4 regions of the Terrisporobacter glycolicus ATCC 14880 genome follow, and region 3 is predicted to be linked to each of the others. Evidence: riboswitches for the same ligand, from Rfam matches in the RefSeq annotation. Region 3 holds a riboswitch; each other region holds the start of a gene.
The links. A riboswitch is a leader RNA that binds a small molecule or an ion and turns the genes downstream of it on or off. The one in region 3 is predicted to bind thiamine pyrophosphate.

Region 1: linked by a shared signal. The riboswitch ahead of thiD (bifunctional hydroxymethylpyrimidine kinase/phosphomethylpyrimidine kinase) and the one ahead of thiS (sulfur carrier protein ThiS) in region 3 are both predicted to bind thiamine pyrophosphate.
Region 2: linked by a shared signal. The riboswitch ahead of thiC (phosphomethylpyrimidine synthase ThiC) and the one ahead of thiS (sulfur carrier protein ThiS) in region 3 are both predicted to bind thiamine pyrophosphate.
Region 4: linked by a shared signal. The riboswitch ahead of TEGL_RS16910 (MTH1187 family thiamine-binding protein) and the one ahead of thiS (sulfur carrier protein ThiS) in region 3 are both predicted to bind thiamine pyrophosphate.

What each region holds. Positions count from the first base shown of each region.
Region 1 covers NZ_CP117523.1:1,859,179-1,867,190, reverse strand. The annotation lists gene thiE (thiamine phosphate synthase) at 1-108, opposite strand, end outside; gene thiT (energy-coupled thiamine transporter ThiT) at 119-736, opposite strand; gene tenA (thiaminase II) at 736-1,398, opposite strand; gene thiM (hydroxyethylthiazole kinase) at 1,415-2,218, opposite strand; gene thiD (bifunctional hydroxymethylpyrimidine kinase/phosphomethylpyrimidine kinase) at 2,234-3,028, opposite strand; TPP riboswitch at 3,135-3,229, opposite strand; gene TEGL_RS09270 (GIY-YIG nuclease family protein) at 3,268-3,573, opposite strand; gene TEGL_RS09265 (ferredoxin) at 3,684-3,872, opposite strand; gene TEGL_RS09260 (flavodoxin domain-containing protein) at 3,956-4,471, opposite strand; gene TEGL_RS09255 (NUDIX hydrolase) at 4,533-5,141, opposite strand; gene TEGL_RS19800 (hypothetical protein) at 5,409-5,486, opposite strand; gene TEGL_RS09250 (hypothetical protein) at 5,944-6,171, shown strand; gene TEGL_RS09245 (EcsC family protein) at 6,265-6,987, opposite strand; gene TEGL_RS09240 (hypothetical protein) at 7,152-7,394, opposite strand; gene recQ (DNA helicase RecQ) at 7,443-8,012, opposite strand, start outside.
Region 2 covers NZ_CP117523.1:3,047,513-3,055,524, reverse strand. The annotation lists gene TEGL_RS15090 (ABC transporter permease) at 1-249, shown strand, start outside; gene TEGL_RS15085 (ABC transporter ATP-binding protein) at 271-1,260, shown strand; gene TEGL_RS15080 (ABC transporter ATP-binding protein) at 1,247-2,176, shown strand; TPP riboswitch at 2,263-2,364, shown strand; gene thiC (phosphomethylpyrimidine synthase ThiC) at 2,546-3,850, shown strand; gene TEGL_RS15070 (AI-2E family transporter) at 3,922-5,052, opposite strand; gene TEGL_RS15065 (hypothetical protein) at 5,680-5,826, shown strand; gene TEGL_RS15060 (sensor histidine kinase) at 5,916-7,355, shown strand; gene TEGL_RS15055 (hypothetical protein) at 7,345-7,992, shown strand; gene TEGL_RS15050 (response regulator transcription factor) at 7,992-8,012, shown strand, end outside.
Region 3 covers NZ_CP117523.1:858,113-866,124, reverse strand. The annotation lists gene TEGL_RS04385 (NAD/NADP octopine/nopaline dehydrogenase family protein) at 1-276, opposite strand, end outside; gene TEGL_RS04380 (hypothetical protein) at 764-1,285, opposite strand; gene TEGL_RS04375 (rhodanese-like domain-containing protein) at 1,445-2,158, opposite strand; gene TEGL_RS04370 (thiamine phosphate synthase) at 2,327-2,941, opposite strand; gene thiH (2-iminoacetate synthase ThiH) at 2,941-4,044, opposite strand; gene TEGL_RS04360 (thiazole synthase) at 4,057-4,827, opposite strand; gene thiF (sulfur carrier protein ThiS adenylyltransferase ThiF) at 4,840-5,646, opposite strand; gene thiS (sulfur carrier protein ThiS) at 5,639-5,833, opposite strand; TPP riboswitch at 5,934-6,034, opposite strand; gene TEGL_RS04345 (NAD(P)-dependent malic enzyme) at 6,112-7,293, opposite strand; gene TEGL_RS04340 (Fe-S-containing hydro-lyase) at 7,339-7,893, opposite strand; gene TEGL_RS04335 (fumarate hydratase) at 7,904-8,012, opposite strand, start outside.
Region 4 covers NZ_CP117523.1:3,455,516-3,463,527, reverse strand. The annotation lists gene TEGL_RS16925 (ABC transporter ATP-binding protein) at 1-718, opposite strand, end outside; gene TEGL_RS16920 (ABC transporter substrate-binding protein) at 699-1,709, opposite strand; gene TEGL_RS16915 (ABC transporter permease) at 1,711-2,487, opposite strand; gene TEGL_RS16910 (MTH1187 family thiamine-binding protein) at 2,459-2,749, opposite strand; TPP riboswitch at 2,855-2,951, opposite strand; gene ggt (gamma-glutamyltransferase) at 3,087-4,700, shown strand; gene TEGL_RS16900 (sigma-54 interaction domain-containing protein) at 4,849-6,840, shown strand; gene nhaC (Na+/H+ antiporter NhaC) at 7,105-8,012, shown strand, end outside.

The sequences.
Region 1 (8,012 bases), 1.0 Mb from region 3:
TTTAATAGCATCTTCAATGCATTTATAAAAATCTCTTCCTTTTAACAAACCTGAATCTGTTACTAAATATAATTTAAGTGATTTTTTTAACTTATTCTTATCTACCATAATAATCTCCTTAACTTACCTTATTTAGTGTAGTTATATTAGCCATTTTCATAATTTTTCCTATAGGAATTATTGTTATAACTAAAGAACTTAAAAATGCCTCTATTCCTTCTCCTGTTAAATTATATACTAAAGAATAGGCTAAAGGACTCCAACCATCAGGTGCATATTCATAAAAATATACACAACCTGATATTACATGCACTGTGACTTTAAGTACTACTGCTATTAAACATCCTAAGAATATTTTACTTCTCTTTTGTGAACCACATATTCCACTTAAACCTAATAACATTGTTGGAAGTATGTAGTCTAATAAAAATTGAGCTGGATGGACTATAAATAGCTCTCCACCTATTAAAGTTATTACTCCTGACACTAAACCACAAGTCATACCTATTGTTGGTCCATATAAAACACCAACTAATAGTATAGGTAAGGATGCAAGTAAATTAAATCCTCCACCTTGAGGATATTGAACAAATTGTATTTTTAATAAAACAAAGTGAACACCTGCAAACAAAGCTATTATCACCATTGTTTTTGTATTTAATTTAAAGTCCTTAAGTTTAGATATATAATATATTACAGGTATTAAACATAAACCTAATATAAATGTATTTATCATTACCTCATCTCCTTGTAAGCCATATCCCAAAATGCCATTTCATATAAGCTACCTTTTATAAAAATATCTTTTAGTTTTTCTCTTTTATTATCGTCTATATTTTTACAAAGTTCGTTTGCCAAATCTATATTTTCATTGGCACACATTCTATATTCTTCACAAGAATATGACTCTATCCATGCAGCGTAATAATTATTTTCTAAATTGTCCTTATATATTTCTTTCATTTCTTTAGCTATATAATAATAACTCCACGCACATGGAAGTACTGCTATTATTAAATCTTGAATATCTCCTGTTAATGCTATGCTTTTCATAAAATTAGTATAGTTTTCATTTTCCCATTTTATATTATGTCTTTGAAGTGTTTTAATATCTTCACCTAGCTCTTTTAAATAAGCTATATGTGTAGCACTTTCATCTTCCATAATTCCATTTACACTATCTTTAAAAAACTTCATATGCTTTACGTCATTGCTTTTTATAAATCCCATGGAATAAACTTTAGCATAGTCTAGAAGATATAAATAATCTTGAACTAAATAGTCTCTAAATTTTTCTTTGTCTAAAGTTCCTTCTCCCATTTCTACTATAAAAGGATGTTTTAAATATTCATCCCATATTTTCTTACTTTCATTAAATAAATAATCTGATAATAACATAGCGTCCCCCTTTCTGCTATAATGAAAATTTAAGTTGTGCTAACTCAATTTTTCCATATTTATTGCAAGTATCTTCATTCAAAATAAACATTTCATCAAATAGTCTTGTTTTAAAGCTTCCTATTGATGGATTTTCTCTATTAGCTAACTCTCCACAAAGAGACATTACTAAAGTTCCCATTACTGCAGCATCTATTTTCTCTTCTGCACATGGTAAAAAACTTCCTATTAAAGATGTACTCATACAACCTGTACCTGTTATAAATTTAAGTTTTGGTGTTCCATTACTTATTTTATAAATTTTATCTCCATCACTGATTACATCAGTCTTTCCTGAAGCAACAACAACGCACTCAAGTTTTTTAGCCACCTCTTTAACAATAAATGATGCATCACTTCCATCATCAAAAGAATCTACACCTTTCCCTTTAACATCTAATCCACCTATAAACTGAATTTCCGATATATTGCCTCTTATTACATCAAATTTAACTTCATTTAATAATTTATTAGTTAAATCGGTTCTTGCCTTTGTAGCAAATACTCCTACTGGATCTAATATAACTGGCTTATTGTACTTATTTGCAGTTTTTCCAGCTAATACATATAAATCTAGTAGTTCACTATTCATAGTTCCAATATTAATAACTACACTGCTAGAAACTTTAACTATGTCATCCACTTCTTCATAAGAAAAACTCATTAGTGGACTTGCCCCTATAGCTAGTGTTGTATTAGCACAATCTGTTATAGTAACATTATTTGTATAGTGTAATACAAGTGGATTTATTTCCTTAACTTTTTTTAATAATTTATACATAATATCCCCCTATGTTTAATCAAATTTATAAAAATGATGTACCGGTCCTACTCCTTGACCTATATCAAAGCTATGCTTTATGGCTTCTGTAATATATTCTTTACTAAGTTTTACTGATTCTTTGATGTCATATCCTAATGCTAAGTGAGATGTAATAGCAGAAGATATAGTACACCCAGTTCCATGAGTATTTTTCTTATTAATTCTTTCGCATTTATAAACCTCAAAAGTGTCTTCTCCCATTAATACATCTACACAATCTCCATCTAAATGACCACCTTTCATAAGCACAAATTTAGATCCTAGATCAAGAATTGCTTTACCTACTTTTTTCATATCTTCAACTGTATTTATTTTTATATTGCTTATTTCCTCAGCTTCAGGAATATTTGGTGTTACTATATATGCCTTAGGTATAAGATATTTAATTAAATTATCTTTAGCTTCTGGTTTAAGAAGTGAATATCCACTTTTAGAGATCATAACCGGATCCACAACTAAATATTTACAAGGATATTTTTCTAATGATTCAACTATATCTTTAATTATTTCTGGAGAAGATACCATCCCTACCTTTATTGCTTTTGGTTGTATATCTTCACATACAGCTTTTATTTGTTCCTTAATTATTTTTGAGCTAAGTTCTTCTACATAAAAAACCCCTTGTGTATTTTGAGCTGTAATAGCTGTAATTACACTCATTCCATAGGTTCCTATAGCTGAAAATGTTTTTAAGTCTGCTTGTATTCCTGCCCCTCCAGATGAGTCTGAGCCTGCAATTGTTAAAGTTGGTATTTTGTAATTTTTCATATCTTTACTCCCTCTATTTTCAATGTTATATAATTTCTGAGCATAAAAAAATGCTATACCCGTAGGCATAGCATAATATAAACAAATTTAAAACCCTTGTATGGTTATAAAATTCATGGTGCTTTCCTACGCTGGCATTATCCAGATCAGGTACAAGGGTTGGTATAAACCTCTCAGCCAATGGCGCCCCTAGCAATTTATTTACTTTCAACTTCATTATAATACTTTTATAAAAATTGTCAACTTTTATTTATTTTTCCTATTCTTATTGAAAATTTATCTTTAACTTCATCTATAAACAATTCCGGATTATTTATTATCCATATTTTTTTAGATTTGCTTAATTTTTTAATATAATATTCTAATTTCATAGCTTGGCTTTTATTATCAATTTCAAAAAATATCTCTAATTTATCAAAACCATTAGCTCTAGTGTATTTAGAATTAATACCTTGCTTATGTTCTTCCATACGCCTTATTATATCTGTAGTATAACCTGTATATAGAGTATTATTTTTGCATTTAATTATATATGTATAGCACATAAATCTCCCCCAGTATTTTTATACTTTTTATTATACCCTATAAGCACTGTAGAAAACAAAATTTTTAACTAAAAAAGAGTTATCAAAATTTGATAACTCTTAAATAAGTACTATTCAACTTTTATTGCATCTACTGGACAGCTTTCTTCTGCATCCTTAGCATCATCTTCTGAACCTGATGGAACAGTATCCACTATTACATGAGATAAACCATCATCACCCATTTCAAATACTTCTGGACATACAGATGGACAAACACCACATCCTATACATAAGTCTTTATCTACATATGCTTTCATTTCTTACCTCCAAATATAAATTTCAATATCGTATATATTATTATCAGTTTATAATAAAATAATACATTAGACTGTATGTATTTCTAGTATGTTTTGTCTAAAACATAATTAATTATTGGCATTATAGTTCGTTTATTACTTCTATCAATACACCTATATTTTTCTAATTTTATCATTTCAAAAGATTGATTTTTATTTATGCTCTTTTTGAATTTTGTTTTATCTATTCTTGTTAAATCATTAAAATCAATACAACCTTGCAAGAAAAAGAACTTCATTTGTTTTTTAATTTCTTCATCTTCAAAATTATGTTCAACTATATCTTCCCTACTTTGCATATTCATACTAACACAAAATAAAACTATATTTTTATTTTTCAAAATCTGATACTTTTCTTCTATATAGTCTGCCAAACATATTTTAGAATTATATATGGGGCTACCAAATATAATTGTTTTATATTTTAATAAATCCCATCTTCCAACGTCAGATATTTCGTACAAATCTGCATTTAGTTTTATGGCTAACCATCCAGCATATTTCATAGTACATCCATATTTAGTTTTATACACAATGGCTATTTTTTTATCATAAGGCACAATAATCCCTCCATATTTTTATATATTAAAAATATGGAGGGATTATGAATTCTTTAATGAATTATAAAAACATTTTTTCTCCTAAAATTGAAAATGACTGTAAAGCCAAATAGACTCTAATATCTAAAGAAGTATGATTATTTTTTATTATTTCTTTTGCTTCTTCCTTTGAAACTAAAACTGCTTCGATATCTTCATCATCTTCTAAAAACTCACTGCTTATCTCACCTTCACATATACAATAAACAAAGGCTGCAGATTCATCTGTCATTCCTGGTGATAAATATACTTGGTTACAACTAAGATCTTTATTTATTTCGATTACATCTAAACCTGTCTCTTCCTTTAACTCTCTTATTACAGCACTTTCAAAATTTTCATCATCACTATCTACAAGTCCTGCTGGCAGCTCATAAATATATTTATTTATTGGAACCCTAAATTCTTTTATTACAACTAACTTTTCACTTTCTTTATGATATGCACATATTATTACTGCATCTACTTTATCCTTTTTATTTTGAAGATAAATGCCTTCTAATACTTCTTTTTTCTTTCTTGATGCAACTGTCCAATTTTTCTCTTCGTTATTTTTATTTAAATATTTAACATTATATAAACTTATAAATTTTGTTTCTACCAATGATGTAATATTTTTTATTCTGTTCATATTTACCTCCTATTAAATAAATCAAAAATTTATTTCTTTATTTTTTTATATTTTTATTAAAATAGTATTCTTCAACTCTTTTAATATTATAATTTCGTAAGTTGTATCTTCATTTTTCAACTTATTCAAATCACCCATATTTTATATAGATAATGGCAACCCTAAATTACTTTTTCTATAAGTTCCTTATTTAATAAATTTATTAACCCTTTGGATCTAGAACTGCTGTAGGTTCGTCCATTATTAGTATTAATGGCTTCATAGCTATTATTGTTGCAATGGCATCAAACTTACACAAAGTCGTAACAACAACGTTGATTTTCCTGCTCCATTAGAGCCTACTATATCTAAAGAATCTCCTTTATCTAAACTAATATTAATATTGTTTAAAGCTTGAAATTTATCTGTATAAATAAAGCATAAATTATCAAACTAATATCATTCATTATCTTCCCCCATTACCAATTAACCTAAGAATAATGGTATATTTACATATTTAAAAACAATAAAAAATATAATACAAAAATCAATGTAAATAAAATCATTTTTTGAATCTTTCATTTTCCCCAGATATGTACTCTCATGAAAACCTTCTATGGATCATTGCATTATAAACATCCCCTATTTATAAATAGTTTAATTTAATTATACTATAATCATTCTATTTTTTAGCCATTACTATCAATTTATTTATTCCAAATAGATTCTTTAATTCATTTTTTCTTTTATAGTGAATATATTGTCAGAAAAATTTAATAATATTACTATATCTACATTTTATTACTTAAAAGGAGTGAAAATAATGGATAATAATAATTCATATAATAATTTTTTACAAAAACCTGTTGAAGTAAATACTTATTTAAGTTCAGTTCCTATAGTTGGAGAAATAGTTGATTCTGACGATAATTCAATTACTATAGCACCAACATTATCAAATTCAGGTTCTGACTATCATAAAAGTAATTATGACAAGGAAAATACTTATTATTTACCTAATAACTCAATTATTTCACTTAAAGAAATTTAAATAATTGCTATATAATCAAATCGTCAAACATCGTTTAACAACACTATGTTTGACGATTTTTACTTAAACTTATACAAGTTTTTATTATATTACTTACTTAAATTCTTCTAATCTCATACGATAAGAATTTATTGCTACATCTCCTAATTTATCAAGCAACTTTCCATTAACATAGAAGCCCACAGCTGCACCTATAACAGGCATTAATTGAAGCAACTTAGCCAAGTCTAAATAATCTCTATATTCTTGTTGAAATGATTTCCAGTCAAAATCATTAATATTCCCTGGTAAATTATATGAATACTCATCCCATTTTTCCATTTTATTATAAACATCCTTACTATAACTTTGAGAGGAAAAAGCTAACTGAATAATGTTAAGTATATATAATCGCTCTTTGTAATCTCTCACATCAAACCCATAAATTGCAGCAATATCATATAATAATTTCACCTTTATACTAAGTAGTAATGGAAAATCTGTCAATCCTAATATAAAACCTCCTGCTCCTGTAGCAAGACCTTCTGCCATAGCAGTTTTTTTATAGAAATCTATTTTACTTTTAACAATTTTTTCTCTCTCTTCTATGGAAATATGATTAAGAGGATCTTTAGTAATATACTTATATCCAAATAATACTGTTTTTACCATGGTTTTAACTGCATTAGTTAATATTTCATGGTATTTTCGGGGCAACATACTATTAAACTTTTTTTGCGTTTTTGATGCTATCTTATTTATTAAGGATACCTTCTTTTTCATTTCTCTTTTCCATAGTTTATGTTGAACTTTTGCATCAATCATATAATCATCCATATAAACCTCCTTATTTAAAACATATAATAATTTTATTCTTAATACGTCTTATTTATATATGTAATATATATTTCCCAAGAAATACATATATATTTTTTTATATCTCAACTTATTTATTAAAAATATAAAGCCATAGTAATAATATACTATGGCTTTATGAATAATTATCTTTTTCTTTTCTTTTTTTTCTTTTTTACTATGTTTTTATCATAAGGATTTGATGCTTTTTCCTTATTAGGTGGATCTACATTTTTATAAATATTCTTAAAACCTTTCCATGCAACACCTAACCCAAATGCCGCTAAGCAAAGTATTAAAGGATTGTACCTAACAAATAATAAACTTATTATAAAAAATGCTAAACCTCCTAAGCTTACAAGTACATTGAGTTTTTTCCATCTCTCCATATTAAGCCTCCACCAATAAGTATAATTAGATTACTTATTCTATAATGCTTAACATAATTCCTTCTTTTTATTTGACAAATTTAAATTATTTTCAATTATTACTGCCATAATACTTTCATATTTAATGTTGGATGGAAGTATTTTTTTGATTAAATTTAAACTTTGACTTTTACACTCATCTATAGCTTTTAATATTTTATCTTTTTCATTTTCATTATAATATTCATTTAATTCTAAATCAAAATTTAAAGTATTACCTTCCACAATATAGTCATTAACATAAGTTAGTAAAGTTGCTGGAGATACTTCAACTTCTAAACTTACATCATTTAACTCTCTCCCTTGATTGAGCAAATCTAAGGCTATTTCGTTATTTTTACGATTCTCTCCGTCTATAACTATACTAAGCTTCTTTTTTTCTTTCCAAGGAGGATTCATATTTTTCTCTTCTAAGTATTCCTTTACAACTTTAATAATCTCTTCACCATATTTTTTGAATTTTACTGAACCTATACCACTAATGTCTAATAATTCCTTTTCACTTATAGGATATCTTCCACTAATTTCTTTTAGTGTATTTTTAGATAGTATTTTATAGAAAATAGTATTTTCTTTCTT
Region 2 (8,012 bases), 1.8 Mb from region 3:
CAAGTGCTGGCCATACTTACAATAGATTTTGGACATACGATTTTAGCAGTTTCAGGTTTTTCTTTTTTAGGTTTAGGTGTAAAAGCTCCTTTTCCAGAGTGGGGGATGATGATAAATGATGGTAGGATGTTTATGCATAGCAACCCTATGTTAATGTTTTGGCCTGGAATAATGATTTTATTAGTAGTTCTTAGTGCAAATATAATAGGAGATCAACTTAGAGATACTTTGGAAGAGGTAGTTAGTTAAAATATATGGAGGGAAAATAATATGGAAGATACTTCGATTTTGAAAATTAAAAATTTAAGTATTGAATTAATTCAAAAAAATGAAAGATTAAAGGCACTAGATAATGTAAGTTTGTCTTTGGAAAAAGGAAAAACTATTGGAATAATTGGAGAAAGTGGTAGCGGAAAATCACTAACCTGTTCTTCTATAATGGGACTTTTAGATGATAAAAAGTGGATTGTAAATGGAGATATATATTTTAAAAATAAATTCTTACCTTATAGAAATAATACTGAGATGAATAAGTTTAGAGGAAATCATATAGCTATGATTACGCAAAACCCAATGAGTGCATTTAATCCATTAAGAACTATAGGTTATCATTTTATTGAAACACTATTATCCCATGAAAAAACTACTAAGTGTGAAATAGAAGAAAAGGCAATGAATATATTAGAAAAAATGCATATTTCAAACCCTAAAAATGTATTAGATAGCTATCCTTTTCAGTTAAGTGGAGGAATGCTTCAAAGGGTAATGATAGCTTTAGCTGTAATATTAGAACCGGAAATAATAATAGCTGATGAGCCTACTACAGCTTTGGATTTAACAGTACAACGTGAGATTATAAATATATTAGCACATATTCAAGATACTTTAGGAACATCTATAATATTAGTATCTCATGACCTTAGTATAATATCGGAATTGGCAGATGAAGTATTAGTTATATATGGAGGAACTATAGTTGAAAAAGCGTCTGTTGATGAAATATTGAATAATCCTAAACATCCATATACAAATGCATTAATACAATCAAGGCCTAAATTTTCGAAAAATAGATTGCCAATGTTGGAAGGAACACCACCAAGTTTGTTTGAAAGAGGAAATGGGTGTGAGTTTTATAGTAGATGTAATGCTAGAGAGAAAATTTGTAAAAATAATAATGTGGATATTATAAATATAAATGAAAATCATCAAGTAAAATGTGTATTATTTAAGGAGGCTATAAAAAATTGTGGAACTGCTTAGTATTAAAGATGTAGAAAAAGTATATAGATTAAAAAATAAAGAAGAAGTAAGAGCTTTAGATGGAGTAAGTTTTACTGTTAAAAAAGGTGAATGTGTTGGATTAGTAGGAGAAAGTGGGTGTGGAAAAAGTACTTTAGGAAAACTTATTGTAGGATTAGAAGAGTGTTCACAAGGAAAAATAGTATTTAAGAATAAAAATGTAAAAAATATTACAAGAAAAGATAAGTATAGAAGAGATTTACAGATGGTATTTCAAGATAGTTTAGCAGCAGTAAATAGAAAAAATACAATTGAAGAGATAATATGTGAACCTTTGAAAAATTTTAATAAATTATCTAAAAGTGAAATTAATCTAAAAGTTGAAGAACTGTTAACTAAAGTTGGAATTGATTATAAGGATAAATATAAATTTCCAAGCCAGTTTAGTGGAGGTCAATTACAACGTATATGTATTGCTAGAGCATTAGCTTTGGAGCCAGACTTATTAGTATTGGATGAGCCTCTTAGTAGTTTAGATGTATCAATTCAAGCTCAAATACTTAACTTGCTTTCTGATCTAAAAGATGAATCAGAATTAACTTATATATTAATATCTCATGATTTAGAGGCAGTATATTATTTGGCAGATTCTTTAGTGATAATGTACAAGGGGAAAGTAATGGAAGAGCTGCAAAATGTAGAAGATATTCACAAGATGAAACACCCTTATACAATAAAATTATTATCATCATCATATGAATATGGAAAAAATATGTCTAAAGATTTTATTGAAAAGATTAATAATGATGATGGGGTTACGTTTGGATGCCCATATTATAGAAGGTGTAATAGCTCTAAGCCTATATGTAAGATAGATTGTCCAGAGCTTACGGAAATATCTGATGGGCATAAGATAGCATGTCATTTAAATGCATAGTTTAATAATTGTAAATAATAAATAGCTATATAAAAAAATCTATAATGTTGAAGTTAATACAATATAGTGCTAGAATAAAGTTAAAATAAAATATTTAGGGGAGCTGTTGCTGAGATTGAATTTTTAAATTCTAAACCCTTTGAACCTGTTTGGATAATGCCGACGTAGGGAGATTAAGTATTGTATATATTTTGTTTTAACATTTTATTGTTAATGACATTATTTATTAATTTTGATTAAAAGTCGTACATTTATTGTACGACTTTTTATATTAAGAGAATCTTTCTTATTTTGCGTAATTATTGCCAAAGTAAGAAAGATTTTTTTATTTAAAAAATTTTATAAAGGTAAGATGAAAGGGGAAATAAAATGAGTTACACAACACAGATGGATGCAGCAAGAAAGGGAATAATAACAGAAGAATTGAAAAAAGTAGCGACATATGAAAATATGGATGTTCAAGAATTACTTGATTTAGTAGGAACAGGTAAAGTCGTAATACCAGCTAATAAAAATCATAAATCATTAAAACCTTATGGAATAGGTAAAAAATTAAAAACAAAAATTAATGTAAACTTAGGTACTTCTAAAGATTGCCTTGATACAAGTATAGAAATGGAAAAAGTTATGAATGCAGTAAACTTAGGTGCAGAAGCTATAATGGATCTAAGTTCTTTTGGAGATACTCAAACATTTAGAAGAAAATTAATAGATGAATGCCCTGCAATGATAGGTACAGTGCCTATATATGATGCAGTAGTATATTATAATAAGCCGTTAAAGAAGATAACTGCAAAAGAATGGTTAGATATTGTTAGAATGCATGCAGAAGATGGTGTAGATTTTTTAACTCTTCATTGTGGAGTTAACAAGCATACAGCAGAAAGATTTAAAAAATCTAATAGACTTACTAATATAGTTTCTAGGGGAGGGTCTATTATATTTGCATGGATGGAGTTGACAGGAAATGAAAACCCTTTCTATGAATATTATGATGAAATATTAAATATTTGTGAAAAACATGATGTTACGATAAGTTTAGGAGATGCTTGTAGACCTGGAAGTATTGCAGATGCAGGGGACGTATCTCAAATTGAGGAGTTAGTTACACTTGGAGAATTGACTAGTAGAGCTTGGGAGAAAAATGTTCAGGTTATGATAGAAGGTCCTGGGCACATGCCATTAAATCAAATAAAAGCTAATATGGAAATAGAAGAAACTGTTTGCAAAGGAGCACCTTTCTACGTTTTAGGTCCTCTAGTTACTGATGTGGCACCAGGTTATGATCATATAACAGCTGCTATAGGAGGAGCTATTGCAGCTACTTATGGAGCATCATTCTTATGTTATGTAACTCCAGCAGAACATTTAAGACTACCAACAGTAGAAGATGTAAAAGAAGGAATAATTGCATCTAAGATAGCAGCTCATGCAGCGGATATAGCAAAAGGAGTTAAAGGTGCGACTGATTGGGATAATGAAATGAGTAAAGCTAGAAGAGATTTAGATTGGGAAAAAATGTTTGATTTAGCTATAGATAGTGAAAAAGCAAGAAGATACAGAACAGAATCTAAACCAGAAAATGAAGATACTTGCACAATGTGTGGGAAAATGTGTGCAGTTAGAAATATAAATAAGATATTAAAAGGTGAAGATGTAGATATTATGGATTAATTAAAAAATACCTTAAAATAGCTTATAAAAGTCTATTTTAAGGTATTTTTATTTTGTTTATACTTGTTGTTTTATATAGTATTGCTTAGAGATTCATCTTTTTTGCTGTAAATATATCTCTTAAAGTAAACTAAAAGAACACCGGTAACTGGTACGGCTAACAATATACCTAAAAACCCTGTATATTTTCCAGCAAATGTTACAGCTAATATTGTTAATATTGGTGGTACGCCAACTTGTTTTCCAACAAAATGAGGCTCTAATATGGCACTTTCTAATTGTTGAACCACTATCATAATTACTAAAACTAAAATAGCTTTATTAATAGAGAAGAATAAGTTAGTAACAACAGCTATAATAGTACCTAAAATAGGTCCGAAGAAAGGGATCATATTAGTTACACCAGCAATTATTCCTATAAATAATGCATATCTAGAACCTGTTAATGCAAGTACTATAGTACAGATAATACCGTAAATTGTAGAATCCATAGCTTTTGCTACTATATATACACCAATATTATTATCCAATATATTAACAAACTCTTTTACTTTAAAATAATGTTGTTTTAATATTTTTTGAAAAAATAAGCTTATAACTTTAATATATTTTTCCTTCGATAAAAGTAGATAAACTGAGATAACTAAACCAAGGACAATATTTATAGTATAAGATACGATTATACTCATTAAATTGATAATAAAGTTACTAACAGTAGATGCTGTAAAGCTTGATACTGGAATTAAAACCTTGGTAATAAAATCATTAATTTGTGCTTTAATGTCTGGATTATTAATATCAAATTCAAATTGTGATGAAATATTGTTAATTAAATCTTGTACTTGATCTATACCACTTGGAATAGAAAGAGCAAGTTCGTTAATGTTAGATTTTATAACTGGAACAATAAATAACCATGAAAATATTAATATAATCAAAGTTATTCCGTAAATAATTAAAACGGAAAGTCCTCTTTTTAACTTGAACTTTTCTTCTAATTTTTTCATAGGCTGGTTAAGCATATATGCAATTATAAAACCTATAAAAAATGGTGCAAGTAAACCATTAAGTACTTCAAAGTTGTCCGTAAAAAAATTAGTTATATTACTATAGTTTTTTAGCACAAGTATTCCTACAAATATAAGAAATATAGGTATTATATATCTTATGGATTTAATAAATTCTTCTTTAAAATTTTTCATTTTGAACTCCTTTATTACAAATAATTGAAAAGACCTTCAGAAAAATATTCATAAATATAAAATGAATATTTTTCTGAAGGTCTTGCTAACAAGTTTTACCTTGCTAATCAACCGGGATATTATCCGTAATGACGGTTGATTATCACAAATGTGAAAGCTACTCCCCTTCGAGAATTTACATTGTTAAATAATATGATATAATAATTTGTGTGTATAATCAAGTTTATTATTAACTTTTCAAACTAAAATACAAGAAAAAATATTATAATACAAAAAACTACAAATTTTACAACTTTGAAACAAAATAAATACAAGATTAAAACCTCTAACCATTAATATTAGGGCATGAAAAGTTATTAACAGCGGAGGTTGAGTATGAAAAGAAAAAATTATAAAAAATCAGCAATGATACTAGGTATTAGCTGTTTATTATTATTTACTGTAGGAGTATCTTATTCTAAAGTAATGGGAAATATAATATAGGAAAAGAAAGTGTAGCACAAAGTAAAGATGAAAAAAAGAAGAGCCAAAAGTTGTAAGTTAAGTGGTATAAATGAAGAAGGTAAAAAATACACTTATGATGCTAAAAAATAGAAGAAAAATTAAAGAAATATGATCATTCAAATAATGGGAAAAATTGTATTTTTATTAACTAGATCAAATATAGAAAATAGTTGTGAAACTGCAAAAGAATTAGTGAAGCAAGAAGCATCTATTGATTGGAAGGATTTAAGTGGTGATGCTGGAGGTTGCAGAAAAACTTTGATCAATTAATAAAATACTTTAAAGAGAACGGATATGAATTTAAAACTTTATCATAATAAATTATAAAAATTATTTATTAAAGAAAAATCGGTGAGTATATGAAATTTTGGAAAAAGATATTTTTATATTCAGTTGTATTATTTTTACTCCTATTTAATGGAGGCGGAATAATATTAATAGAAAAAATCCATAGTGATAATCTAAATACAACACTTAAATCAGTTATGTATAAGTGTTTAAATATGGAATCAATTATGTATTTAAATACAGATTATCTTATGGATATAGACGTAAATAGTAATGCTAGTATAAAAAACTGGCTAGAAACTATAATAACTGGCTATTCTTTAAGCGCTGTTGAACAATATAATACAGAATTTTATTCTGACGACAATAAATTGATAATGTCTAATTTAAAAGAAAAAGTAGGTGGAGATAGAAAAGAAATTACAAATGCGAAAAAGGATAAAAAATCATTTATAATAAGAACTTTGAATAACAAGAAATATGTATTTGTAAGTTCTATTGTTAACTTACAAAATATAGATTTTAAATTGGTAATATCGAAAGATATACAAGATGTATATAATGAAAGAATAGATAATTATAAATTTTTCTTAATAATTGATATTATTATATCTATAATCTTAGCAATTGTAATGTATATAATTTCTAAAAGTTTAACTAATCCAATAGAGAGCTTAAGTAATATTTCAAAAGATATAGCCAGTGGAGATTATAGTAAAAGGGCTAATGAAAGTAAAAATAATGATGAAATAGGGGTGTTAGAAAATAATTTCAATATTATGATAGGTGTAATAGAAGACAATATAAGAGAATTGAAATATTTAAATGAGTCAAAACAAAGATTTATTGATAGTTTAAATCATGAAATAAAAACACCGATTACATCCATAATAGGATATTCAGAGCTTTTATTAAAGGGAAATGTAAATGAAGAAACTAAATTAAAAGCTTTAAACTATATTAATTCAGAAGCAAAAAGGCTAGAAACATTAAACACAACTTTACTTAAATTAACTTTAATGAGAGAAGAAAAAACAACTTTGGAAAAAGTCCAATTAGTGGAGATTGTAAATAGTGTATGTAATACGTTGAGATATAAATTAGAAAGAAAAAACATAAATTTAAGTATTGATATTAGAGATGTAAATATATCTGTTGATAAGCAACTAATTATAGTATTACTTACAAACATTTTAGATAATGGTATAAAAGCTTGTGAAATAAATTCTGATATTTATATACAAGGTAATTATAGTGATGAGACTTATGTTTTAAAAATAAGGGACAGTGGTATTGGAATACCACCTGAAGATTTAGATAAAGTAAAGGAACCATTTTATATGGTGGATAAAGCTAGAACTAGAAAAAATAATGGTATAGGGTTAGGTCTTTCCATATGTAGTGAAATATGCAAAATTCATAATATTAATATAAATATAAAAAGTCAGGTCAAAAAAGGAACAGAGATTATATTAACTTTTAATAAGGAGAACTTATGTAATGAAAAGTAAGTTATTTTTATTGGCTTTACTTATATCATTTGCTATTATTTTTATAGTAAATAATATAGAATATTCTTATAAAGAAAATGAACTTTACAATCAAAATGATATTTCGAATTATAGTGAAAAAAAAGATGAAAGTAACAATTTAATTAATAGAAATAAGGCTATAAAAATTGCTACTTATATCTTAAAAGATATATTAAATATTAATATTGAAAATCATCAAATTAATATAAATTTATATAGAGGCGGAGCTTATAACAATGGTTATAATTGGAATGTAAGTTTCTATAAAAATGATATAAGTGGTAGCTATGGTGTTATAATAAATTCAAATACTGGAGAAATCAATGAGATTACTGTAAGTCAAGTAATTAATTATGAGGATGGAATTAGTAATTTAAGTAATAAAGAGACAATATCTTTAATAAATAAACTTACAAGCGCCTTAGGTTTTGATTTGAATAATTACAACTTGAGTTCGAAAAATATAATAGATTATAATATTAAAGGAACTCAAACAGTTTACAAAGTTTGTACTTTTATAAATAAAACTGATTCAAATGATAAATTTGAGATTACTATTGATTGTAAAGGAAAAATAATAACTAAATATGCACGTAATAGTAACAAGGAGGTTTAATGATGAAAATACTGGTTGTT
Region 3 (8,012 bases):
AAAATACTCTATTCCCATTCCGGGTACTGTTATCATAATAATTTGACAACCCTCAATTGCTTTTTCTAAGTCATCAGTTATTAAATTAATTTTTTCTACTGATTTATTACCTTTGTACTCTATGACTATTTCATTATTTTTTTTAATAAATTGCAAGTCTTTGCAAAATTTTTGCGATTCAAATATATTTACTAAAAATCCCTTCTGAGTTAAATCTGCCGCTGCAGTAATTCCTCCATTTCCTCCACCTAATATTGCTACTCTTTCTACTTTCATATAATATGATTTCCCCCTTCGTCTTTTGTTGTTATTTATAATACATAAAAATAATTTTATGAATTTTGCATAATTATTTTAAATCAATTCATAATATATAGTAATTCTACATAATTTAGGCAAGTTTTTGTCATGCCTTATACTTGTTACTTTATTCTTTTTTAAAAAAGAAGTGCTATACTTATTATTCCCTTAGCACTTCTTTTTATATTTTCTATTATTAAAATATTTGCATATTAATTTTTATTAAATATGCATATTGCTTGTCTCTAGCTTTCTAACTATAAAAATCAAACTTAAAAAATCCGTATTAAACAAAGTTCTATGACTGACCTTTCCATTGAAGTTGGCACTTTGAATATTTTATAACAATCTGTCTTCTATATAGATTTATTATTAATTCACGAAAAAATAACCTATTAAGATAATTTAATAGGTTATTTTAAATAATAACTCATTTTTCAAAAAATTTCAATAACGTAAATTATTAATATTTTTTAAACCATTTTGTCATATCTTCCATTGTTTTAATATCAATGGAATCATCAACAATAAAAAACATGCTACTACTATTATTTCCCACAAAATCTATATAATAACTATCAACTTTAATATTATTTAAATAAAAATTGCAGGATTGATACCTGCATCCATTAGAATAAACATTATTATTTCCATATGGAGATACAAATATTTTTTCAATTGAAAAAGTATCTCCTAAGTAGTAGTTGTCCAAGAAATACCCTGACTCAGACTGATTTTTATCTAATGAATAATCTTTAATTGAATGCTGGATAAGATAAACTTTAGAACCTTCATTTTCTATAGGCATATTTGCAAAGTAAAGATATCCATCTTTTGTTTTTCCACAATACCAACTTTCAGGAACCTTAGCAATTCCTATGTTTGGTATTTCTACCTCTTTATATCCATCATATCTATAGTGCTCATTTACAAAAAATAAAAATACTACAGATATTATTACCATAAAAATACCGCTCTTTTTCATTTAATTCGCCCCTTTACTTGTAATACTAAGTATATTTACACAAATCTAATAAATATCCTTTTAAATCATCACAAAAATAAAGTGACTTTATCTCCTATATTTCACAATTATAAAAAAGGCTAAATTATTTATTAATTTAGCCTTTTCAAACTTTATATATTATTTCAATTTGAATTCGTATTCTTTTACACCATCTATTGAGTTAATGATATTAGTATATCCGTCTTTTTCTAATATTTGCGATGCTTCAGAAGTTCTTGTTCCTGTATTACAGTATAATAATATTTCTTGGTCTTTATTTTTTAATTCTTTTTTAGCTTTTACTTCAAATTCATCCATTGGTATGTTCACTGCATTTTCTACTGAACTTTTTTCAAAATCTTTAGCATCTCTAAGATCTAGTATAACAGTATCTTTGTCTTCTGTTGCTAATTTTTCAAATTCACTTCCAGTTACGTTAGTATATTTAACTGTATCATAATCATATTCTTCCATGCCATCTTCTGCATTGTATACTTTAGTGAACCCTTTATCAACTAGCATCTGTCCTGCTTTACCACTTTTGTTTCCAGTATTGCATATTAAAACTATTGTTTGATCTTTATAGCCATCTAAATCACTTATTTTCCCCTCAAAATCATCAAATGGTATGTTGATAGCATTAGCTAAATGTCCTTTTTCATACGCATCAGCACCTCTTACGTCTATTACTAATGTTTTTTTAGTTTCATTGGCTAACTCTACTGTTTTTGCTGAGTCTATTTTGTTGTATGTTTTTTCGCTCTCCTTTGAAGAACACCCTATTGCAGAACTTAATGTTACAACTAGTAACATCCCCAATGATAAAACTTTAAATTTTTTGTTTAATTTCATGATTATCCCTCCAGTTAAATTCCATATTATAATTTGCTATAATATATTTTAATAATTAAACTTCTCAATCCATTTTATTATAACAAATTCGACTCATTTAGGTAAATTAATATAGAAATAATCAATAATTTACAATTATGTATAATTTTTTTCTATATGTTATAACATTTATATTTTGTATTCCTTTATTTTTAGTTTTGCATTTTCACATGTAAATAAAGTGCTCATAATAGCAAAATCGTCTGCATACTTTAAAACTTCTTTAACATTTTCAGGTAATATACCTCCTAGTGCTACTATTTTAATATCAGTGATTTTTTTCCCTTCTTTCAAAAGATTTATTCCTTTAGGTTTTAAATTTTCCTTACACTTAGTTTCATATATATGTGATAAGGTTATATAGTCTACTTTTATATTATTTTCTTTAATAATTTTTTCTAGTGTGCTAATATCACTTGTATTATGAAGAGACAATCCTAAAATTTTATTATCCTCAAAAATAAATCCTTCATTAACAAGTTGGATAAATCTTTCAAAAGATAAATGGATTCCACTGAAATTAAGCTTTTTGTACAAATTTATATTACTATTAATGATTAAATTAAACTTGTTATGTAAATAACTTGTTTTACTTACAATCTTATTGTACAAATCGGTTAACTCCTCATCACTCATATCTTTTTCTCTTAAAATAACATTTTCTATTCCACTACTTACAGTATCTTCAATAACTGACAAATAATGATTTTCATCGCATAAATGTCTATTTGTTATCAGATACATTAAAATCTCACCCAATCTTTAAATACATATTGATATCCAATTGATTTCAACATACTAGCTACTTCTTCTATACTATTGTCATCATTAGTTTTAAACTGAGCTGTATTTTCTTCTCCTTGAGAATGTCCGCCAACATCTGTTGATACTGCTGCACTTAATTTTGTAACGCCAAGGGGCATTAAATGCTTTCTCATGTCTAAAGTTTCTCTGCTCGATACATTTAATGCTGCATGAGGATCGAACAATCTCATAATAGTTAAAATTTGAAACTCTGTAGCATCGTCCACCTCTAAAACATCTTCAAAACTTCCTTTAAATGGTCTTATTCTAGGAGCAGAATATGATAGTTCTATATGTGGATATTTTGTTTTTAAATACTCTCCATGTAAAATCGAGAAAAATGCGTCTTTTCTAAAATCACTAAGACCAAGTAATGCTCCTATGGATAAAGACCTCATACCAGCAATAGCCCCTCTTTCTGGTGCATCTAATCTATATCTATAGTCAGCTTTAGGACCTTTTATATGTACTTTTTTATAAACTTCCTCATCATAAGTTTCTTGATATATAGTTAGTGAATCTGCACCTTTATAAACTAAGTGTGTATATCCTTCAACGTTCATAGGATAAACTTCTATAGCTATTGATGGAAATTTTTTAGATAAAATTCCCACAGCATCACCTATATATTCAATGCTTGATTTTGTTTCACTTTCTCCAGTTAAGACAATAATATGTTTAAAACCTTTAGCAGCAACACAGTTTCCTTCTTTTTCTATTTCTTCTAAAGATAATTTTTTTCTCTTTATTCCACTATGACAATTATAACCACAATAAACACAGTGATTTTCACAGTAGTTTGCAATATAAATAGGAGTATATAAAGTTGCAGTTTTACCACAATATTGTAATGCTAACTTACTAGCCTTTTGAGCCATTACTTCTAAATGCTTTTTTGCTGTAGGCGAAAGTAAATTAAGTAAATCTTTGTGATTTAGCTTATCCTTTGATAAACTTCTTAGTACATCATTATCACTTACTTTCTCAAAATATCCATCAAAATCAAAATCTTTATATTCTTCTATTACCTCATAAAAACTCATTTTAGATACCTCCTATAAGTTCCCTAAAAAACCAGTAAGAGGAGAAGATGCATTTGCAAATTCTGATACAGATCCAGTTTTTGCAATAAATGCTACACGACCACCCTCTACTGCCATTTTAAATGCTTTTCCCATAGCTATAGGATCACCAGCTGATGATATTGCTGTATTTACTAAAACTGCTGCAGCTCCCATTTCCATTGCCTCCATAGCTTGTGAAGGCTTTCCTATACCTGCATCAACAATAATTGGAATATCCAGTTCTTCTATCATTATTCTTATCATCTCTTTCATTTTAAGACCTCTATTTGAACCAATCGGTGCACCTAGTGGCATAACTGCAGCAGCGCCTGCTTCTATTAATCTTCTTCCTGCATATAAATCTGGACTCATATAAGGAAGTACTACAAATCCTTCATCTGCAAGAATTTTAGTTGCTTTTATTGTTTCTTCATTATCTGGTAATAAGTATCTAGTATCTGAAATTACTTCTATTTTTATAAAATTTCCACATCCCATTTTACGAGATATTCTTGCTATTCTTACAGCTTCTTCGGCCGTTGTTGCTCCTGATGTGTTTGGAAGGATTGTCATATTTTTAGGTACATATGTAAGAATATTTTCATTAGAGTTATCTAAATCAACTCTTCTTAGTGCCATAGTTATTATTTCACTACCACTTTCTTCTATTACTTTTGGAAGTATTTCATTAGACCCATATTTTCCTGTCCCAATTAAAAGTCTACTATCAAACTCATGTCCACCTAATATTAATTTATCCATTAATTTATCCCCCTAAATATAATCTATAAGTATTTTACTTGCTAAATTAGCCATATGATTTGCACAGATTGCCACACGAGGTGCCATTAACCCCTCACCTTCTTTTGCTTCATGTACAAAATCACCACATATATAAAATTTTTCTCTTATTTTCTTTGTCACAATAATATTTGAGTCATAATATCCTGCCATGCCAGAAGATGCTATTAAATATTTTTCTCTCATATGAAGCAAAACAAAATTACTTATTTCAGCTTTACAATTTGGATCATCTAAAGCTTCAATTATTATATCTACTTCATATAAAAAATTCATATTTTCTTTAGTAATATAAGAATTATGTATTTCAACCTCTATGAAAGGATTAATTTTATCTAAATGTTCTTTCATTGCTTTTGTTTTGTATTTTCCAATATCATCAATAAAATATTGTTGTCTATTTAAATTGGAAGGTTCTACAACATCATAATCAACCAAAATCAACTTACCTACACCTATTCTAGCTAGAGAGATAGCTATATTAGAACCTAGACCACCAATGCCCAAAATAGCTATCTTTCCTCCTTTTAATTTTTCATGTACTTTTGGTGTATGCCTTGCAATCATAAGATTTTCTAGTTCATTCATAGATGGTTTCTTTCCTTTTTCTATTAAAGTTACTCTATCATTTTCTTTTAATATTTCATTTTTTTTAGTAGGAAATCCATTTAAAACTACAACATCACTAAACTTATTAAAAATATCTTTAATTTTAAAAACACTTATATCATTTTCAACTTCTCTTTCTATTTCATTAACAAATATTTTCAAATCAACCACCACCAATAAAGCTAATAATTTCTATTACATCATGCTCTTTTAATACATAATTTTCATATTGCTCATTTTCTAATATTTCTAAGTTTATCTCTACAACAACTCTATCTTTGTTTAAGTTGTAATCATTTAATAAATCTAATACAGTTTTATTATTTTGGAATTCTACTACTTTTCCATTTACCTTCATCGTTACACCTCCTCACTTTTTTGTTTCAATAAAAAAAGCCTTACCCGTAGGTAAAGCTTGTAGTAATCACATATCATATGTGAAAATTCACATATTTCATTATATAACACTCTACTCTTTCCTACGCTGGTATTATCCAGATCAGGTATAAGGGTTAATGTTTCCATCTCTCAGCCTTTTAGGGCACCCCTAGGTAAAACTTTTCAATTTGTTTTAATTGTAGTACTTAAATTTAATTTTTTCAAATCAAAATATTTTTATGCTTGTAATAATTATATTTATATTCTTGCAACACCAGTTTTTATAGCAGCTTCTCTTACTGCTTTTGCCACATTTTCTACTACATTTTTATTGAAAGCATCTGGAAGTACATAATCTGGAGTTAATTCTTCGTCACTAACTACATTTGCTATGGCATAAGCTGCTGCAACCTTCATTTCTTCATTTATTTCTCTTGCTCTAACATCTAATGCTCCTCTGAAAATTCCAGGGAAAGCAAGAACATTGTTAACTTGGTTAGGGAAGTCTGAACGACCAGTACCCACTATAAATGCGCCTCCTGCTTTAGCTTCATCAGGGAATATTTCTGGAGTTGGGTTTGCCATAGCAAATACTATTGGTTTATCTGCCATAGTTTCAACCATTTCTTTTGTGACCATCTTAGGCGCAGATACCCCTATAAATACATCTTTATCTTTTATGATATCTACTAAACTTCCTTTTTCACCATATTTATTAGTCACTTTCACCATTTCTTTTTGTGCCCAATTTATATCCGCAGAATCTTTATGTATTGCACCATTAATATCACATAAAACTACATTTTTAACATTTAAGTTAAGTAACATTTTAGCTATGGCCATACCTGCTGATCCTGCACCATTTATAACTATTTCCAAGTCCTCAATTTTCTTTCCTGATAATTTAACTGCATTTAATATTCCTGCAGAAACAATTATTGCTGTACCATGTTGATCATCATGGAATACCGGAATATCTAATTCTTCTTTCAATCTATTTTCTATTTCTATACATCTAGGTGAATTTATATCTTCTAAGTTAATTCCACCAAATACAGGTTCTAATAATTTAACTGTTTTTACTATATCATCAATATCAATAGTGTTTATACATATTGGAAAAGCATCTACGTTGCCAAATTCTTTAAATAATATTGATTTTCCTTCCATTACAGGAATCGAAGCAGCAGCACCTATATTTCCAAGACCTAAAACTGCAGTTCCATCACTAACCACTGCCACCATATTACTTTTACAAGTATATTTATAGACATCTTCTGGATTTTCTTTTATTTTTAAACAAGGCTCTGCAACACCAGGAGTATATGCAGTAGATAAATCATCTTTGCATTTTACTTCAACCTTACTCTGTATGCTAACCTTTCCTCCGTGATTTTCGTGCATTTCTAATGCTAATTGTGCAAAATTCTTATTACTCATTTTACTTCTCCTTTATAACATCTGACAAATTATTAGTTTTTAAATTTATTCTGATTCTTTTGCAAACATTGCTCTTCCTTTTTCATATATATTGTTACCATAAGAGTCTATAGCAACAATTAACTGTAAGCCTTCAACCTCTAATCTTCTAACTGCTTCTGGTCCTAAATCTTCATAAGCTATTACTTCACATTTTTTAATAGCATGAGAAATATATGCTCCTGCTCCACCAATAGCTGCCAAATACACAGCTTTATTTTTTATCATAGAACTTACTACTTCTTCTCTTCTTTTTCCTTTACCAATCATAACTTTTAGGCCCAACTCTAATAAAGGTACTGTTAAGTCATCCATTCTATAACTTGTAGTTGGTCCAGCTGAGCCAATTATTTGCCCCTCTTTACTAGGTGATGGCCCCACATAGTAAATTCCTGCTCCATTTACATCAAATGGTAGCTCTTCTTTATTATGTATTGAGTTTATCATTCTTTTGTGAGCTGCATCTCTTCCAGTATAAATTACACCACTAATTTTAACAACATCTCCACAAACTAATTTCTCTATATCTTCATTTTTAAAAGGTGCTTTTAACTCTATCATATTTTCCCTCCTATATAATCACTTGCTTATGTCTAGCAGAGTGACAATTTATATTAACTACAACAGGAAGCCCTGCTATATGTGTTGGGAAAGTTTCAATATTTACAGCAAGAGCCGTC
Region 4 (8,012 bases), 1.4 Mb from region 3:
ATAAATAACCTAAGATTTCTTTCTTAAGTTTAGCTATGTTTTCTAGATTATCTTTACTGTAGATACGTTTGTCTACAAAAACTTCTTTATTAACTACAGCAGGTTTATTTGATAAAATATAAATTCTGTCTGACAAAATTATTGCCTCGTCAATATCGTGAGTAATAAGCAATATGGTAGACTTAATTTCCTTCTTTATGTCCAGTAGCCAATTTTGCATGGAAGCTCTTGTAATGGAATCTAATGCTCCAAAAGGTTCATCTAAAAGCATAATATCGCTGGAATTAACAAAGGTTCTCATAAAGTTCACCCTTTGCCTCATACCACCAGAAAGTTCATGAGGATATTTATTTTCGTAACCTTCTAAACCAAAAGTGGAGAAGTAAGGTTTAACTGTTTCTTGACTTTTTTTCTTTTTTTCACCTTTTAAGATTAAGGGAAGAGAAACATTATCCATTATGTTTTTGTAAGGGAGTAGAAGATCTTTTTGGTACATATAGCTGAAACGACCATTAATATCTACTTCACCAGAATCACTAGTTGTTAAGTTGGAAAGTATGTTGAAAATAGTACTTTTACCACAACCACTAGGACCTATAATGGAAACAATCTCTTCATCATAAACATGTAAATCAATATCTTTTAAAATAAGCTTATCTTTGTATTTTTTTGATAAATTACTAATAATAATTTTTTTATTAGTTTGGTAAGAATTCATTTGTATATGCATCACTTGCTTTCATATCCTTGTTTATTAATTTATATTCTTTCATGAAATCAGTGTAATTATTCCAAACACTATCTTTCATTTCGCCCCATTTAGAAGCGTCATCTATATATTTATCAGCTAAATACTTTTGACTTTCAATAGCTAAGTCTTCGTTTATTTCAGGAGCATGTTTTAATAATATTTTTGCACTTTCTTCAGGATTTTTAACACAATCTTGGTATCCTTTGCTTGTTGCAGCTAAAAACTTCTTAGCAAGGTCTGGATTTTCATTTATTATTTTTTCACTAGTTATTAAAAGAGGAGTATAGTAGTCTAATCTTTTGTCTAAATCCTTAGTAGCTACAAAGTTTATATCTTCCCCACGAAGCTTTGCCTCTACACCTGTCCAACCTTCGAAAATATTAGCTATATCTATGTCACCTTTAGTAGCTGTGAAGAAATCATCTTTTCCTATATCTACTATTTTGATTTTGCTAAAATCAGCACCGTTGTTAGTCATAATTGCATTTAAAGTAGCTTTTTCTGATTCTGATCCCCATCCACCGTAAGTTTTGTTTTCAAAATCTTTTACAGTTTTAATTTTTTTGTTTGCTGGAGATGCAAACCCAGAAGTATTGTGTTGAATAATTGTAGCTATAGATTTTATTGGAAGTGGGTCTTCACTAGTTTTTGCATAAGTAACATCTTCTTGATAACTTACACCAAAATCAGCTTTTCCTGTGGCAACTATAGTAGTAGCAGTACCATCAGATGGTTGAATTATTTCCACATCTAAACCTTGTTCTTTGTAATATCCTTTATCTAAAGCAACATATAATCCTGTATGGTTAGTATTTGGAGTCCAGTCAAGAACTACAGTAACCTTTTGTAAATCTGAGTTTCCTTCTTTTTTTTCAGTACTTTTCTTTGAGCAACCTGTCACTAAACCTATAGTAAGTAGTGCAGCTGTCATTAATGATATGCTTTTTTTAAACTTCATTTTATTCTCCTTTGTACTTGTGTTTTAATATTATTTTCTTCAAAATATTTATACCCATTACAAATATTAAACTAAAGATTATTACTAAAATTGTAGATGCAAATACTTTGTCCAAAGCATATGCACTTTTTGCTCTTACCATATAAACACCAAGCCCTACACTTCCACCAAGCCACTCAGCAACTGTTGCAGCAACAAAGGCATAAGTAGCTGAAATTTTTAAGCCTGTAAATAAGCTTTCCAAAGACATGGGAAGTTTTAAATGAATAAATGTATTTAGTTTGCTGGCATCCATAGTTTTGAATAAATTTATATAGTCTTTATCTATATTTTCCATACCATCCACAAAATTTATTAATATGGGGAAGAAACAAGTAGTCATTACCATGATTATTTTTGGTAATGAATCAAATCCAAACCATATTATAAGTAGTGGAGCTATGGTTATTGTTGGTATCATTTGAGATACTAGCATTATAGGATAGAAACATTTCTTTATAAATGGAACAAAGTCCATAATTGTACCTATTGCTAATGCCAATAATATGGAATAAATAAATCCTAAAACAGATTCATTTAAAGTAACTAAAGCATGCATTTGCAAGTTTGCAAAATCTGTGCTAAAAACTTTTATTATTTTGCTTGGTGCAGGCATAATATATTGAGGTATATCATTACTTACCACAATAAACTGCCATAATAATAAAATACTTACAAACGTTATAAGTGGATAAATATAATTTTTAATCTTATCTGTGATTTCTAAGTTTGTTCTCAATTGTTAGGCCTCCAGCTTTCTCGTCAACCCTAGCAACTGTGATGACTCTTTCACATCCTAGTTGAAAGGGTATTTTGTGCATTACTTTTATTAAATCAAAAACTTCATCAAATTCCCCTTCAAATGTTGTACTCATGGCACCGATTTCATACTTAAGACCACTTTCCTTTACTTTTTCGATGCAAGCATCTACTACTTTGTACATTTCCTCCTCACCTGTATAAGGTCTAAGAGGCATTACTGCCACGTCTGCTATAACCATTATTATTCCTCCTTTTTATAATTACATATATAAATACATAAAAAAATGCTATACCCGTAGGCATAGCATATATAATCAAATTTAATCCCTGATACTCTTTATGAGAAATAAAGTATATAGCTTTCCTACGCTGGTATTATCCAGATCAGGTACAAGGGTCGGCAAAACCTCTCAGCCAATAAAGGCACCCCTAGCAAATATTTACTTTTAACTTCATTATAGTTTATTTAAAAAGATTGTCAACAGTCAATTTAAGGATAAAACCATATAGTTCATTGTTATATAATATACAATATATATATGTAGTAAATTAATATTATAACTGGGGGGGAAAAATATGAATTTAACTTCAATTAATAATAAATATAATTCCATAAGAAATATAGTTTATGGAAAAAATGGAGCAGTGGCAACATCAACGCCAATTGCAGCTCAGGCTGGTTTGGAAATTTTGAAAAAGGGTGGCAATGCAGTAGATGCAGCCATAGCTACGGCAGCTTGTCTTACTGTTGTTGAGCCTACAGGATGTGGAATTGGTGGGGATGCTTATGCATTAGTATGGATAGAAGAAGAAAAGAAGCTTTATGGATTAAATTCCAGCGGATTTGCACCGGAGAAAATGAAGTTGGAAGAATATGAGGGGATGGAATCTATGCCTAAGTATGGATTTGGTGCTGTGACAGTTCCTGGAATACCTGCTGCATGGGGAGAACTTAATGAAAAATACGGAAAGTTAAGTTTATTAGAATGTTTGAAAAGTGCCATAGAATATGCTAGAAATGGCTATGCTGTGGGACAAACTGTATCAAATTTATGGCAGAAAGTTTATGATGAATACGAAGAAAACTTACAGGGGGAAGAGTATAAGTACTGGTTTGAAACTTTTGGTAAATTAGGAAGAGCTCCTAAGGCTGGAGAAATTTTCAGGTGTGAAGACATGGCAGAAACTCTTGAGGAAATAGGAAGAAGCAACGGTGAAAGTTTCTATAGAGGAAGTTTGGCAGATGAAATAGATGAGTTCTCTAGAAAGTACAATGGATTTATTAGAAAAAGTGATCTGGAGAAATTTTATCCTCAGTGGATGGAGCCAATTAGCACAGAGTACAAAGGATATGAGGTTTTTGAAATACCACCAAATGGTCATGGAATAACAGTGCTTATGGCTTTAAATATATTAAAGGGGCTTAATTTGCATAGTGATAAAGAACATGTAGATAATTACCATAAAATTATAGAAAGTTTAAAACTTGCCTTTGCTGATAGCAAAACTTATGTAACAGATATAAAAGAAATGGAAGTAAAGGTTGAAGAATTACTAAATGAAGATTATGCAAAGAAAAGAAGAAGCTTAATAGGAGATAAGGCTATTGAACCTATATGTGGAGATCCTTATTCACCAGGAACAGTATATTTGTGTAGCGGTGACAAAGATGGAAATATGGTGTCATACATACAAAGCAATTACACAGAATTTGGATCAGGATTAGTAGTTCCAAGTACAGGAATAGCCCTTCATAATAGGGGAAACAACTTTAGTTTAGATAAAAATCATGTTAATGTGGTAAAACCATTTAAAAAGCCATACCACACAATTATACCAGGATTTTTATGCAAGGATAATGAAGCTGTAGGGGCATTTGGTGTAATGGGTGCATTTATGCAACCTCAAGGACAGTTGCAAGTTCTTACTAATTTGATTGATTTTAATATGAATCCTCAAGAAGCATTAGATGCGCCTCGTTGGCAATGGATTAAAAACAAAGACATTGAAGTTGAAAGTGATATGAATGAAGCAATTGTACAAGGACTTATGGAAAAAGGTCATCATATTAAAGTTATGGAAGACTTCACAAATATGGGTAAGGGACAGATTATATTAAAAAATATTGAAGCTGGGTCTTATGTTTGCGCCACAGAAAAAAGATGTGATGGTCATGTGGCTATTTGGTAATTGTTTTGTGCTAAATTGTAAATAGAGTTACCTTATGATTTGGGTAGCTCTTTTTTATTACTAGGAATTTCATATTTGTCATAAAATCTAAAAATGTTATACTTAAACATATATAATAGGAAGTTACCATATAAATTTGGGGGACATTATGAAAAAAATTTATATAATATCAATGAGTGAGTATACTGGATTTAGTATAAAGCAGCAGTTAGAAATAATATTTGAAAAAGAATTTTATATAGAATGTTTAAATTTAAATAACTATAAAGAAAAATACTTAGATTGTGATTTATTGATTTTTTCTGGTGAAGAAGTAAAAGATATTTGTGATCATATACTTAATGACAATATAAATTATATAGTTTCAAAAAGAGTAATAAAGCATGATTATATTGATGAAATTTTAAGTATTCCTAGAGGGACAGATGTACTTTTAGTAAATGATGCAAAGAGTTCTTGTGAAGAAGTTATTAGACAGTTAAAGAGTCAGGGACTTAATCATATAAATTATCACCAATATTACCCAGGAATTAAGTCTTATAAAAATTTAGAAATTGCAATAACACCTGGTGAAGCTCATTTAGTACCTGACGAAGTCTCTAATATCATAGATATAAAATCAAGACATCTAGATGTATCCACATTAATTGAAATATTAATAAGATTAAACTGCATGGACAAATATGGAAGCATGGTGTCATCTTATTTTTATAGAGATATGATAAATGTATCAACAAAATATATAAAAAAATCTCAAGAATCAACTAGGTTAAAAGATTTATTAACTAATTTACTAGATAATCAAAAGAACGGAATTATTTATACTAATATAAAAAACAAAGTTGTTGTTTTAAATGAAGAAGCCTTAAGATTATTAGGTGTTAAGAAAAATCACGTGTTATCTAAGGATATTTATGAAACTTTTCCATCATTAAAAGAAGATATTATTAATATAAACAACAAGGAAATTTTAGTTTCAAAAGAAAAAATAGAAGATAATAACATATACACAGGTAATATGATTATTCTTAATGAAGTTAAACATATTCATAAAATTGATGAGGAAGTAAGAAGAAGAGAAAAAATAAGAGAAAATCAAGCAAAGTATACTTTTGAAGATATGGTAGGTAATTGTAGCTCCATAGTGAAAAATATTAAACTGGCTAAAAAAGTAGCAAAAACAAACTCAACTGTATTAATCCAAGGGGAAACAGGTACAGGAAAAGAGGTACTAGCACAAGCTATACACAATGAATCTGAAAGATGTGACTATCCTTTTATTGCCATAAATTTTGCTGCAATACCAGAAAATCTAATAGAAAGTGAACTTTTTGGATATGAAGATGGAGCCTTTACTGGAGCTAGAAAAGGTGGAAAAGAAGGTTTATTTAAAAAGGCACACAAAGGAACCATATTTTTAGATGAAATAGGAGACGCATCTTTATATTTACAGTCTAGGTTGCTTAGAGTACTTCAAGAAAGGGAGATAACTCCTGTTGGTAGTACGGAAACTATTCCAATAGACATTAGAGTTATAGCAGCAACAAATAAAGAGCTGTTGCACGAAGTGAAACTTAAAAATTTTAGAGAAGACTTATACTATAGATTAAATGTTATGCCAATGTATTCTATACCTTTGAGAGAGAGAAGAACAGATATAAAATTATTACTACAATATTATTTGTTTAAAATTACTAATGAGGAAAATTTAGAAGAATTTTTTACAAAAGAAGCTATTGAAATATTAATTAAATATAATTGGCCTGGAAATATAAGAGAGCTTGTTAATGTGGTAGAGTATGTATCCACTATAAAGGAAAATAAAATAAAAATAGATAGCACATATTTGCCTAAGTATATTATTGAAAATTGTGATTCTAGTGATTTACTTGCTGAAATAAAAGAAGAAGAATTATTAAATGAAAAAGAAAAGTGGGTATTGGAAAAAATCCATAAGTATGAAGGAATTGGTAGAAGAACATTATCTTTATTGTCGAAAGAAGAAGGTATTTATTTAGGTGAAGGAAAAATCAGAACTATAATGACTAAACTAAAAAATCAAGAATATATAGAAATTAATAAAGGATTAAAAGGTACAAAAATATTAAAAAAGGGATTGGAAATTGTAGAAAAGGGATAATAAAAAGAATAAAAGGGATAAAAAGGGATGGTTGCTTTCAAAACTATCCCTTTTTCTTTTTAATATTATAATAAGACATATTTAATATTAAAGTAATAAACATAATATAACCTTAAATAAAAATTCAGAAAATTCTACACACCTTATGTTTTAAAGTAGAAAGAAGGTTTTCTAGGAATGAAAAACTTGGCACGATAATTGCTAACCTTATATAATAGTGAATTTAATTAAATTTTAAATATTTATGGAGAAGGTGAATTAATTATGAAAGAGATGCAAAAGAAAAAACCAACTTTGGCTCAAGCATTGACACCAATAATTTTTATGGTGGTGGCATTAGCATTAGGTTATGGGGTTTTTAAAATAAAGGCAGAACCTATAATAATATGTTCAGCATTTATTGCAGGAATAATAGCCCTTAAATTGGGATACAAATGGGACGATATGCAAAAGGCAATAGTTGAAAAAATAGCAAGTGCACTTCCAGCCACATTGATTTTATGGAGTGTGGGTCTATTAATAGGAGCATTAATGTTCTCTGGAGCAGTTCCAATGATAATATATTACGGAGTTCAAATGATAAATCCTAAGTTTATATTAGTTACAGCATTTTTATCATCAGCAATACTTGCAATAGTAACAGGTACATCTTGGGGTGCAGCTGGTACTATAGGAGTGGCAATGATGGGAATTGCAGGAGGACTGGGAATATCTTTATCAGCAACAGCAGGAGCTGTAGTTTCAGGAGCCTTCTTTGGAGATAAATTATCACCACTTTCAGATACAACAAACTTAGCGCCTATGGCTGCAGGAAGTGAGTTATACGAACATATAAAACACATGCTTTACACAACTGTTCCAGCTGCATTATTAGCAATGATTGTATATTTATTTGTTGGGTTTAGCGCATCAGGTGATTTAGTAAGACCTGAATCAGTTCAATTAATGATGGATCAGTTAGACACAATGTTTAACTTTAACATAGTATTACTTTTACCATTTGTATTAGTAATTTTAGGCTCAGTAAAAAAATGGCCAACAATACCTACAATGTTAGGAACAAGTTTATTAACAATAGTTTTAGGAGCAGCAGTGCAAGGATTTAATATAGTAGATGGTTTTACATCTTTAATATCAGGATTTGATATAACAATGACTGGATTTACAGGTAC